Regions from separate parts of the Caballeronia sp. KNU42 genome, predicted to be linked through region 2. Evidence: predicted binding sites of a transcription regulator. Region 2 holds the regulator's gene; the other holds the start of a gene.
The links. The regulator FliA, encoded in region 2, starts transcription of late flagellar genes. The targets are predictions, from matches to a motif close to CTAAAGTTTNNNNNNNNNNNGCCGNTA.
Positions count from the first base shown of each region.

Region 1 (4,663 bases), on a different replicon from region 2:
GCGCGATGATCGAACTGCGGCCATTGGGCCTGACGCACCCGCTGGTGATCGGCGGAATTGCCGTGGCGCTGCTCGCGGCCGTGGCGCTTGTGCTGGTCGAACGGCGGGCATCGGCACCCATGCTGCCTCCCGCGTTGTTTCGCAACCGCACGTTCAATTCGGCCACGGTGTTCGGCATCTGCGTGAACCTCACGTATTACGGCATGGTGTTCGTGCTGAGCCTGTACCTGCAGCGCGTGCTTGGCCATACCCCTTTGGAAACCGGGCTCGCGTTCCTGCCGCTCACCGGGGGGTTCCTGTTGTCGAATCTCGCGAGCGGCGTAGTCGTCGCGCGCTTCGGCTCGCGCTTGCCGATGATCGTTGGCGCATTGATCGATGCAACCGGTTTTGCCGCGCTTCTTTTCGTCAATGCGTCCACGCCCGTGGTTGCATTGCTGCTGCCTTTCCTGCTGATTCCGACGGGCATGGGACTCGCCGTTCCCGCGATGACAACCGCCGTGTTGGGCACGGTTGCGCCGGATCGGGCAGGCACGGCGTCGGCTGTGCTGAACACCGCGCGGCAAGCAGGCGGCGCGATAGGCGTCGCCGCGTTTGGCGCGTTGGCGAGTCACTCGGGCATGGCGGAAAGCGCGCAGATCGTGACAGGTGTCAAGGCGTCGGCGGGGGCATCGGTGGCGTTGTTGTTATTCGCCGCCGTCCTCGCGTGGCGGGCGCTCGATAGCAAGCGTGCAAAGGACGATAAAGCACCGCAGGCGATATCGGTTAAATGTGGCTCGGGGGCGCGCCACTGAGCGTGACGCAAGCACGCCAAGGGCGCCGGGAACGCTCGTTGCGTCCGGTTTGTTACACGCACTTCCCGTGCAACGCGCGGTCCGCCGACCGCTAGTGAGGAACAGGACATGTCCACGCCGCCGCCGGACCCCACCTACCTGCCGATCGAACCCGATCCCGATGAATTGCTCGACCCCGATTCACCGCCGCCTCCGGACGATCCCGACTCACCCGATGGTCCGGATTCAGCAACGCCGCTGGTACCTGCGGATCCGAACAACGGTACACCGCGTCTTTGATTTTGCAGTCCCGGATCAGCAGAAAAATGCCCGCCTGTGTTTAACCGGCGGACATTTTTTCGGCTGGGCTTTGTGGTCTTTTATGGCCTTTTTTTGGGGCCGATGACGCGCAAATCAAAGGGTCGTTGTCAGGATTTCGCCCGATGCGAGCGCTCGTTCGATCAACCCTTCCTGCTGTGCCTTGCGCACGGCTTCAGCGACGAACGTTTCCGGCGCTTCGACCTCGGCCTTGATCGCGCCGATGATCCCTGAAGCCTCGACAATCACCAGCGACTTCGCCGAATCCGCCCGGCTGATGATGACGCGTTGCGGGCTGCCGCCGTCTGCGATGGTTGCACAGAATTGCTCCGGCTTGCCATCGATGGTTTGTTCGAAAGTTTGAATCATCGCGAGGGTTCGCCTGTAGTAATGGAGGTCGAGCCAGGGCACGCATAAAACGTTCCGCACCCTGTTCGTTTATTGTTAATCATCTGATGATTAACCAACGCGTCTGTCTTCAGCGTTATTCCGAAGACCGTTGAACCTCCAATTTCTCGTAGCCTCGTTCAACAAATCACATCGCTTCGGTCCTCGCAACACGCTCTGTCAAAGTAACTTTTGCCGTGTTAATTAAGCCCCGGGAGAAAAGATACCTTCGTCCTACCCTAAATCTGCCGCCTCGCTTGCCGTTAAGGTCTAGGACAGCTTTATTCAAACGAAGCCCAACAAAATCAAGCGGAGAGAGCATGTTTGTTGTCATTGGCTGGGTCGTGGTCATCGGGTCGGTGATCGGCAGTTTCCTGGGCGTAGGCGGTCATCTGGCCGCACTGTTCCAACCCTTCGAGTTGCTGTGCATCTTTGGCGCAGCAATAGGTGCGTTCGTCGTTTCGAATCCTGTGGCGACGCTCAAGAAGACGCTCAAGGCCATCCCCACTGCGTTCAAAGCGGGCGGCTACTCGAAGGAAAAGTACGTGCAGCTCATCGCGCTGCTGTACGAGCTGCTTCAGAAGGCGCGCAAGGAAGGGATGATGGCGCTAGAGGTCGACGTGGAAGCGCCGGAGAATAGCCCTACGTTCAAGAAGTACGAACACGTGCTGAACGATCATCATCTGCTGGAATTCATCGTCGACTACCTGCGCATGATGTCGAGCGGCAACATCAACGCGCTCGAGATGCAGGACCTGATGGACGAAGAACTCGAGACGCATCACACGGAGACAGCGCTGGCAGGCGGCGCCATCCAGAAGATGGCCGACGGCCTGCCCGCGTTCGGTATTGTCGCGGCCGTGATGGGCGTCGTGCATACCATGGGTTCGGTGGGCGCGGCGCCCGCGATTCTTGGCGAAATGATCGCAGGCGCGCTGGTCGGCACCTTCCTCGGCATCCTGCTCGCTTATGGTTTCTTCGGGCCGCTCGCCGATCTGCTGGCTGCAAAAGGACAGGCCGAAGCCAAGCCATTCCAGTGCGTGAAGTCCGTGCTGCTCGCGTCGATGAACGGCTATGCACCGGCGATCGCTGTTGAGTTCGGGCGCAAGGTATTGTTCACCGTGGATCGCCCGACCTTCAAGGAACTCGACGAAGCCGTCCGCGCCACCAAGCAGACGAAGTCAGCATGACGAGCCTGTCCCGCCCGGCGCGCATCCCCCGCATAGCGCACATGACCCAAAGGTTCGCTCATGGCTGACAACTCCTCTCGCGACCCCATGCAGTCGGTGCTTTCGCCGACCGTGGTAGTGAAACGCAAGAAGAAATCCGGACACGGCGGCCATCATGGCGGCGCATGGAAGATCGCCTACGCGGACTTCGTCACGGCCATGATGGCGTTCTTCCTGCTCATGTGGCTGCTCGGCTCGACCTCGAAGTACGACAAGCAGGGGATTGAAGACTATTTCAACGCGCCACTGTCGACGGTATTCGGCGGCAAGGACGGCAGCGGCGCCGCACGCTCGAGCGTGATCCAGGGCGGCGGGCGCGATCTCTCCAGTTCGCGTCCGGGAGAGGCGACCAAGAGCCAGACACAGCCGTTGCCGAAGACGACCGTGCGCGCGGCCGCGGAAGCGGCCGCGAAGGAAGACGCGCAGCGCCTGAAGCAACTCAAGCAGAAGCTCAGCGCGTTGATCGAACGCACGCCGGCGCTTGCCGCGTACAAGGATCAGATCCGCATCGACATCACGAGCGAAGGCTTGCGCATCGAGATCGTCGACTCACTCAAGCGGCCGATGTTCCCTTCAGGCAGCGCGAAGCTGGAATCGTACGTGGTGACCATCCTCGGGCAGATCGGCTCCTCGCTCAACGACGTGGACAACCGCGTGTCGATCGCCGGACACACGGACGCCGTGCCGTACTCGGGCGGTCAGGCAGGTTATTCGAACTGGGAGTTGTCGAGCGAACGGGCAAACGCTGCACGCCGCGCGTTGATTGCAGGGGGGATGAACGAAGGCAAGATCCTGCAAGTGCGCGGACTCGCCGATGTATTGCCGCTCAACAAGGCCGTCGCCGACGAACCGACCAACCGGCGCATCAGCATCCTGGTGCTGAACAAGGCGGCTGAACAGACCTTCTTCGCGGACGGCGGGCGCACTGCCGTGGATGAATCGCAACCGGCCAGCTCAACGATTCCAGCGGCCGCTGGGTCGAAGGTGGCAAGTTCAATCATTCCTGCGGCTGCCGGATCGAAGGCGGCAAGCAGCGTGATCCCTGCGGCCATGCTGTCGAAGCCCGCAAGCGCCGCGTCTTTGGCGGCCGTCAGGTCCCAGATCACAGATGCCGTGACTTCGGCGCAAGCGGCCGAGCACCCGGCGAAGCCGCTTGCTGCGCCGGCAACCGCCACGGCCGCCTTAAAAGGCTAGCACGCTGCAGTGAGCGGCGGCGATCCGCCAGCCGCTCTGCGTCTCCACCCACATGCGCGTGTAGCGCAAGTCGGCCGAGAGCGGCACCCCGCCAAATTGGCCGGCGAGCGCCGCATGCGTGAGCGTCACCGCGCTCTTGTCGTACACGCGCACCGTCTGTTCCTTGATCTCCAGCCGCTCGATCCGCTGTATCCCATGGCGATGCGCGTTCAGGTCGTCGGCCTTACTCCACACCCTGCCTGTTGCATCGACGAACGTGAGGTCGTCGGCTAGCAGCGCATCGAGCACATCCACGTCCGATGCAAGCATGGCATCCCGCAATCGCCCTTCCAGTTCCGCAATCACGCTCTCTGTCATCGCTTCGTTCCTGGCTTGAAGGTGAGCCGCCAGCATAGCGCAATGACTTGCTGAAGCATGCTCCCGCGCCCTCCCCGCATAGCGTCCGAAGCCCATCGACGAGCGGCATTGTCAGGGTCGATACGTCAGCCAATTAGTCGTCGTGCAACCGCTCCAGAACCTTACCGGAAGTATTTTTTCTGTAGTCGTTGCTTAAAAACAACTGTCATCTACCTTACACACGGCTTAGCTAAAGTCCGCCCGTCGCCAGCTACGGACCGTCAGAGTCCGATGCCGCGCATCACTTGTTTGCACGAACTTAGTTGCGTCATTCATTCGCGTCAATCATTTGTATCGCTTACTCACACCCACGCTCAGGGAGAACGTTTTGAACCGTAAAACACTGCTCGCCACTGCTGCAACGGCGGC
Region 1 covers NZ_CM132390.1:1,472,366-1,477,028, reverse strand. Annotated here, with positions in the region: gene ACSOSP_RS37885 (MFS transporter) at 1-791, shown strand, start outside; gene ACSOSP_RS37880 (hypothetical protein) at 900-1,070, shown strand; gene ACSOSP_RS37875 (hypothetical protein) at 1,185-1,457, opposite strand; gene motA (flagellar motor stator protein MotA) at 1,796-2,665, shown strand; partial or broken gene motB (flagellar motor protein MotB) at 2,726-3,679, shown strand; gene ACSOSP_RS37860 (nuclear transport factor 2 family protein) at 3,887-4,255, opposite strand; gene ACSOSP_RS37855 (porin) at 4,623-4,663, shown strand, end outside.
Region 1: a site for FliA is predicted at 1,715-1,741, ahead of motA (flagellar motor stator protein MotA). Genes of this name have one in related genera too.

Region 2 (4,663 bases):
GCACGTCCACACCACGCCGTATTTCTCCTCCACGCGATACGTCCGCGCGCAAGCGCGCTTCGCGGGGCGTATCGAAGAATTGGCGGGAATGTGGATGCATTGGCCATCGACGTCATAGCGCCAGCCGTGATACGGGCACGCAAGCAAGCCGCCCGTCACCGAGCCCATCGACAACTGCGCTCCACGATGCGGACAACGGTCGCGCCAGACGTGGACATCGGTGGAAATATCGGGCTGCGCTGCCGGATCGTCAGATACCGATGCGTCGCGCCAGACCACCAGCCGCTCCCCTGCCACCACAAACCCACGCAATTCCCCGGCGGGCACATCGGCGCTATTACAGACAGGCAGCCATTCGCCGAGCAGCGCGGCATCGGGCACGGAGTGGGCGTCATCGGCAGCACTCACGCTGCCAGCGGAAGAAGCAAATTCAGAGGGTTGCATCGGACGTCGAAAAACCTGCTTAGTAAATAACGATCAACTAACGATCAACCAACCCGACAAACATCGATTCGAAATGAAGCCGGACAGAACCGCAAGCCGCCAAAACACCCTAACGTGCTGAATGCATCCCGCTCCGTTCGAAATCGATCGCAACAAGTCAGCATTAATCAGCCATGAATCTAGCCGATTCGTGCGCTTTTCGGTCACTTTTCAACGACGCAGTACGATTGCAATTCTGCAACACGCAGGCACTGTAGAAAAACGGCAGAAAAACTGCAGAAAACGCGGCATCGATCAGCACTTCGGCATCACCTTCGACATCACATCAGGGAGATTCAGAATGGGGCAGGCGAAGGACCCCTTGCACCGGCAGCGCGGTTACGTGTGGTCGCCGCATCACGATCCGGAAAAAGAGCAGGCGACGCTGCGAGTCATACTGGGCGGCCTCGCAGCGGCAGTCTACGGTGTGCTGGCGTGGTTCGATCCGACGCCCGCCGCCATCGCCAGTTTCCATGCGCTCGCGCTCTGCCTGATCTATGGCGTCGCGACCCGGCTAATCATCAGCAAAATGCAGCGGCAGTCGGATCTGCGCCTCGCTTGCACAACGGTCGCCGATCAGGTCCTGCTCACCGTGGTTCTCGGCGCCGGAGGCGCGCTCACCTTGCCCATGCTGTGGGCCGTTTTCCTTTTTCTGATCGGCGCGGCCGGGCGTTACGGCAAGCGCACGCTGGCGTTGTCGTGTGGAACGGCGCTACTGGGTATCGTCGCGTTGTCCGTCCTGCAGCCCTGGTGGATGATCAATCAGCTCGCGGCGCTCGGGATTGGCCTAAGCGTCCTTGGGGCATCGATCTATCTCGCGGTGCTGATCGGCCGCCTGGGCAGCGCGAACCGCGACCTCGCGTTGAAGGCCGGTACCGATCCCCTCACGGGCTTGAGCAACCGCTACATGCTGGAACAGACCATCGGCCGGGCGGTGATGGCGATATCGACGGGACAGGAAGGCGCGACCGCGCTGCTGCTGATCGATCTCGACGGCTTCAAGGAAGTCAACGATACCTACGGCCACGAAGTCGGCGACGTCGTGCTGCAAACTTTCGCGGCGCTGCTGGCAAGAAGAGTAAGAACCACCGACACAGTCGCGCGCCTCGGCGGCGACGAATTCGTCGTACTGGCGCGGCACGTGACCGGCAACCACGCCGTGCAGACGGTGGCGAACGGCGTACACGCGGTGCTGGCGGAAATGAAGTCGGTGCAGGACCGGGTGATGAATGTATCGGCGAGTATTGGCGCGTGCCTGATCTCGCCGGACCTGAGCCCCGGTTACACGGATATTGCCGCGCTGATGCGCGCAGCGGATCGTGCAATGTATCGCGCCAAGGCGCGAGGCAAGGGCCAGACAGTATTCGCCGACAGCGCGGATTTCGAAACCTGAACTACGTTTATCTGCCGGGGCTCAAGCTTCCACGCCCGACCAAGCCTGTTCCCGCAACTTCGCCCGCAGCCGTGCAACAGCCTGGCTATGCAACTGGCACACACGCGATTCGCTGACTTCCATCACCGCGCCAATTTCGCGCAGGTTCAAGCCCTTCTCGTAATACAAGCTCATCAGCAGCTTTTCGCGTTCCGGCAATTTATCGATGGCGTCAACCAGCGCCGAGCGCAAGCTGCCGTCGAGCAACGCGGACAGCGGGTCGGCTTTATCGACGCAATAACGGTCGAGAAACGGCTCGTCATCGGAAGACCGGTCGAAGTCTTCGTAATAGATCAACTGGCTGCCATGCAGATCCTGCAGCATGGCCTGGTATTCAATCAGCGGCATGTTCAGGTGCTCGGCCACTTCCTGTTCGCTCGCGGACCGGCCGAGATGCTGCTCGACCTTGTGCACAGCGGACTCCACTTCGCGCGAGGTCTTGCGCATGCTGCGCGGCAGCCAGTCGTTGGCGCGCAACTCGTCGAGCATCGCGCCGCGAATCCGCTGGCTGGCGTAGGTCTCGAACTGAGCGCCCTGATCTTCCTTATAGCGGCCGGCCGCATCGAGCAAGCCGATCATGCCGGCCTGGATCAGGTCGTCCAGATCGACGCTGGCCGGCATTTTCGCCACGAGCTGCAGTCCGAGCCGGCGCACCAGCGGCGCGTAGCGGGTCAGGACTTCCGACTGTGACAGTTTTCCCTGGGCGTTATACATCGCATTCACCTTGTTCCTTCTCTTGCGGCATCACACGGACGCGGGACTGCTCATCGCGCGCTGCATCAATGGCGTTTCGGCGCGACGTACCGCGCCGGAGTTGATCGAACGCTCTACCTCTTGCTGCGTTTCCGCTCGCAAGGACTGCACGGGCCATTCAAACTGCGACGCTTGCGGCATCGGCCAGTACTGCAATTCAGCGGCAATCTGCCGGTAATCCCGGGCCGCTGCCGTCGCCGGGAATGCTTCCACCGCGCAACGCGACAGCTCGTGCGCCCGCGCCACGCGCGGATCTTCAGCCACGCAGCCCGCCGGCATGAGCTGCACCGCGAGATAGCGGCCGGCGACGCCCGCGAGGTTATCGAAAGCGATTTGCGCATCGGCGCCGTTCTTCACGTGATTCACGACGACCCGGAACCGCCCGATAGCGTGTGCGTAATGCAGACGCTTGATGCAGGCGTACGCCTCGGTGATCGCGGCAGGCGCTACGCGCGTCACGATCACGAAGTCGTGCGCTTGCACGGCCAGATTCGACAACGCGCCGCTACGGTCAAGCTGGGTATCGATCAGGACCACATCGGCGGGTCCGTCGAGCAGCACCCGGCAATGCGCGGCGTCCTGGCTGATGCGTTCGTCGCGAGGCGCGGCGATCACCGAAAAGCCGAACGGCGTGCGCGTGACGGCGTCCTGCAAGAAACGCTTGCCGGACAACACGGCGCCCAGCGCGCCGTTGTCGGGCACCTTCGCCAGCCGGCTCACCGACAACGCGTTATGGCGCTCATCGATTACCAGCACATCCTTACCTTGCGCGGCGAGCGCGCAGGCGAGGTTGACGACCGTCGAGGTATTGCCGGTTCCCCCCAATCCACCTGCCGGGGCGCCGCACACCGCCACGACCCGGGAGCCGTTGCGTGTCAGCAGACGGCGCAAGCCTTCAGCCTGATCGGACACGAACTTATCCAAAGTGAACCTCATGCAGTTCGGTGGAAGCGCGCGCTGAGAGCGCGGACAGGAGCGGCGGCACATCATCGTCTTGCGGCACGAACGGCGAGCCGTCGCGCGGGATGCAGAAGGCGCTTTTAATCAGGAAACGCTTGGTCGCGACGTACAGGTTTTCCGGCACCTTCTGACCCGTCGATACGTAATGCACGGGCAGCTTGTAGCGGATCACGGTGTCGAGTACGCCACCCAGGTTCGTGGCTTCGTCGAGCTTGGTCAGGATGCAGCCCGCGAGCGGCGCCTGGTCCGGATTGCTCTGATAGGCCTGCACGACTTCGTTCAACGTATCGCCGTGGCTGGTTGCGTTCAGCAGCAGCAGGCGCTGCACCGGATGGCCGGCGCCGCACAACATGGCGATGTGATCGGAGACAGTACGGTCGCGCTGGCTCATGCCAATGGTGTCGATCAGCACGATGTGCTTGTTACGCAGTTCCGAAAGCGCGAGTTGCAGGTCGCTTGCGTCTTTCACCGCATGCACCGATACCCCGAGGATCTTGCCGAAAATACGCAGTTGTTCGTGCGCGCCGATCCGGTAGCTGTCGGTGGTGAGCAGCGCGACCTTGCTGGCGCCGAAGCGCATCACGCAGCGCGCGGCGAGCTTGGCGGTGGTGGTCGTCTTGCCCACGCCCGTCGGGCCCATCAGCGCGAAAACGCCGCCGCGGTTCATCATCGATTCTTCGCTGTCCATGACGGGCAGGTTGTTCTCGAGCACTTGCTGGACCCATTGCATCGACTCTTCGGCTTGTTCGATCTCCGGCATGTTGTCGATCAGCAGACGGACCAGCTGCGCTGAGAAACCGGCCGCGAACAGGCGCTTGGTCAGCGCGGCGTGATTCGGGCTGCGGCGCTGGCGATCGCCCCACAGCAAGCCGGCGAAGTGCTCTTCCATCATGCCGCGCATCGACGAAAGTTCATTCATGACGGTGTCGTTCACGACTTGCTCCATGCGCGTGCGGATGGCTTCGGTCACGGCTGCAGCGGCCGACGCCGGCAGGCCCGCGAACGCGCCTTCCTGCATCGAGCTGGCGGTTTGGG
Region 2 covers NZ_CM132388.1:2,866,070-2,870,732, reverse strand. Annotated here, with positions in the region: gene ACSOSP_RS12910 (Rieske 2Fe-2S domain-containing protein) at 1-444, opposite strand, end outside; gene ACSOSP_RS12905 (diguanylate cyclase) at 785-1,876, shown strand; gene ACSOSP_RS12900 (RNA polymerase sigma factor FliA) at 1,898-2,629, opposite strand; gene ACSOSP_RS12895 (nucleotide-binding protein) at 2,660-3,592, opposite strand; gene flhF (flagellar biosynthesis protein FlhF) at 3,585-4,663, opposite strand, start outside.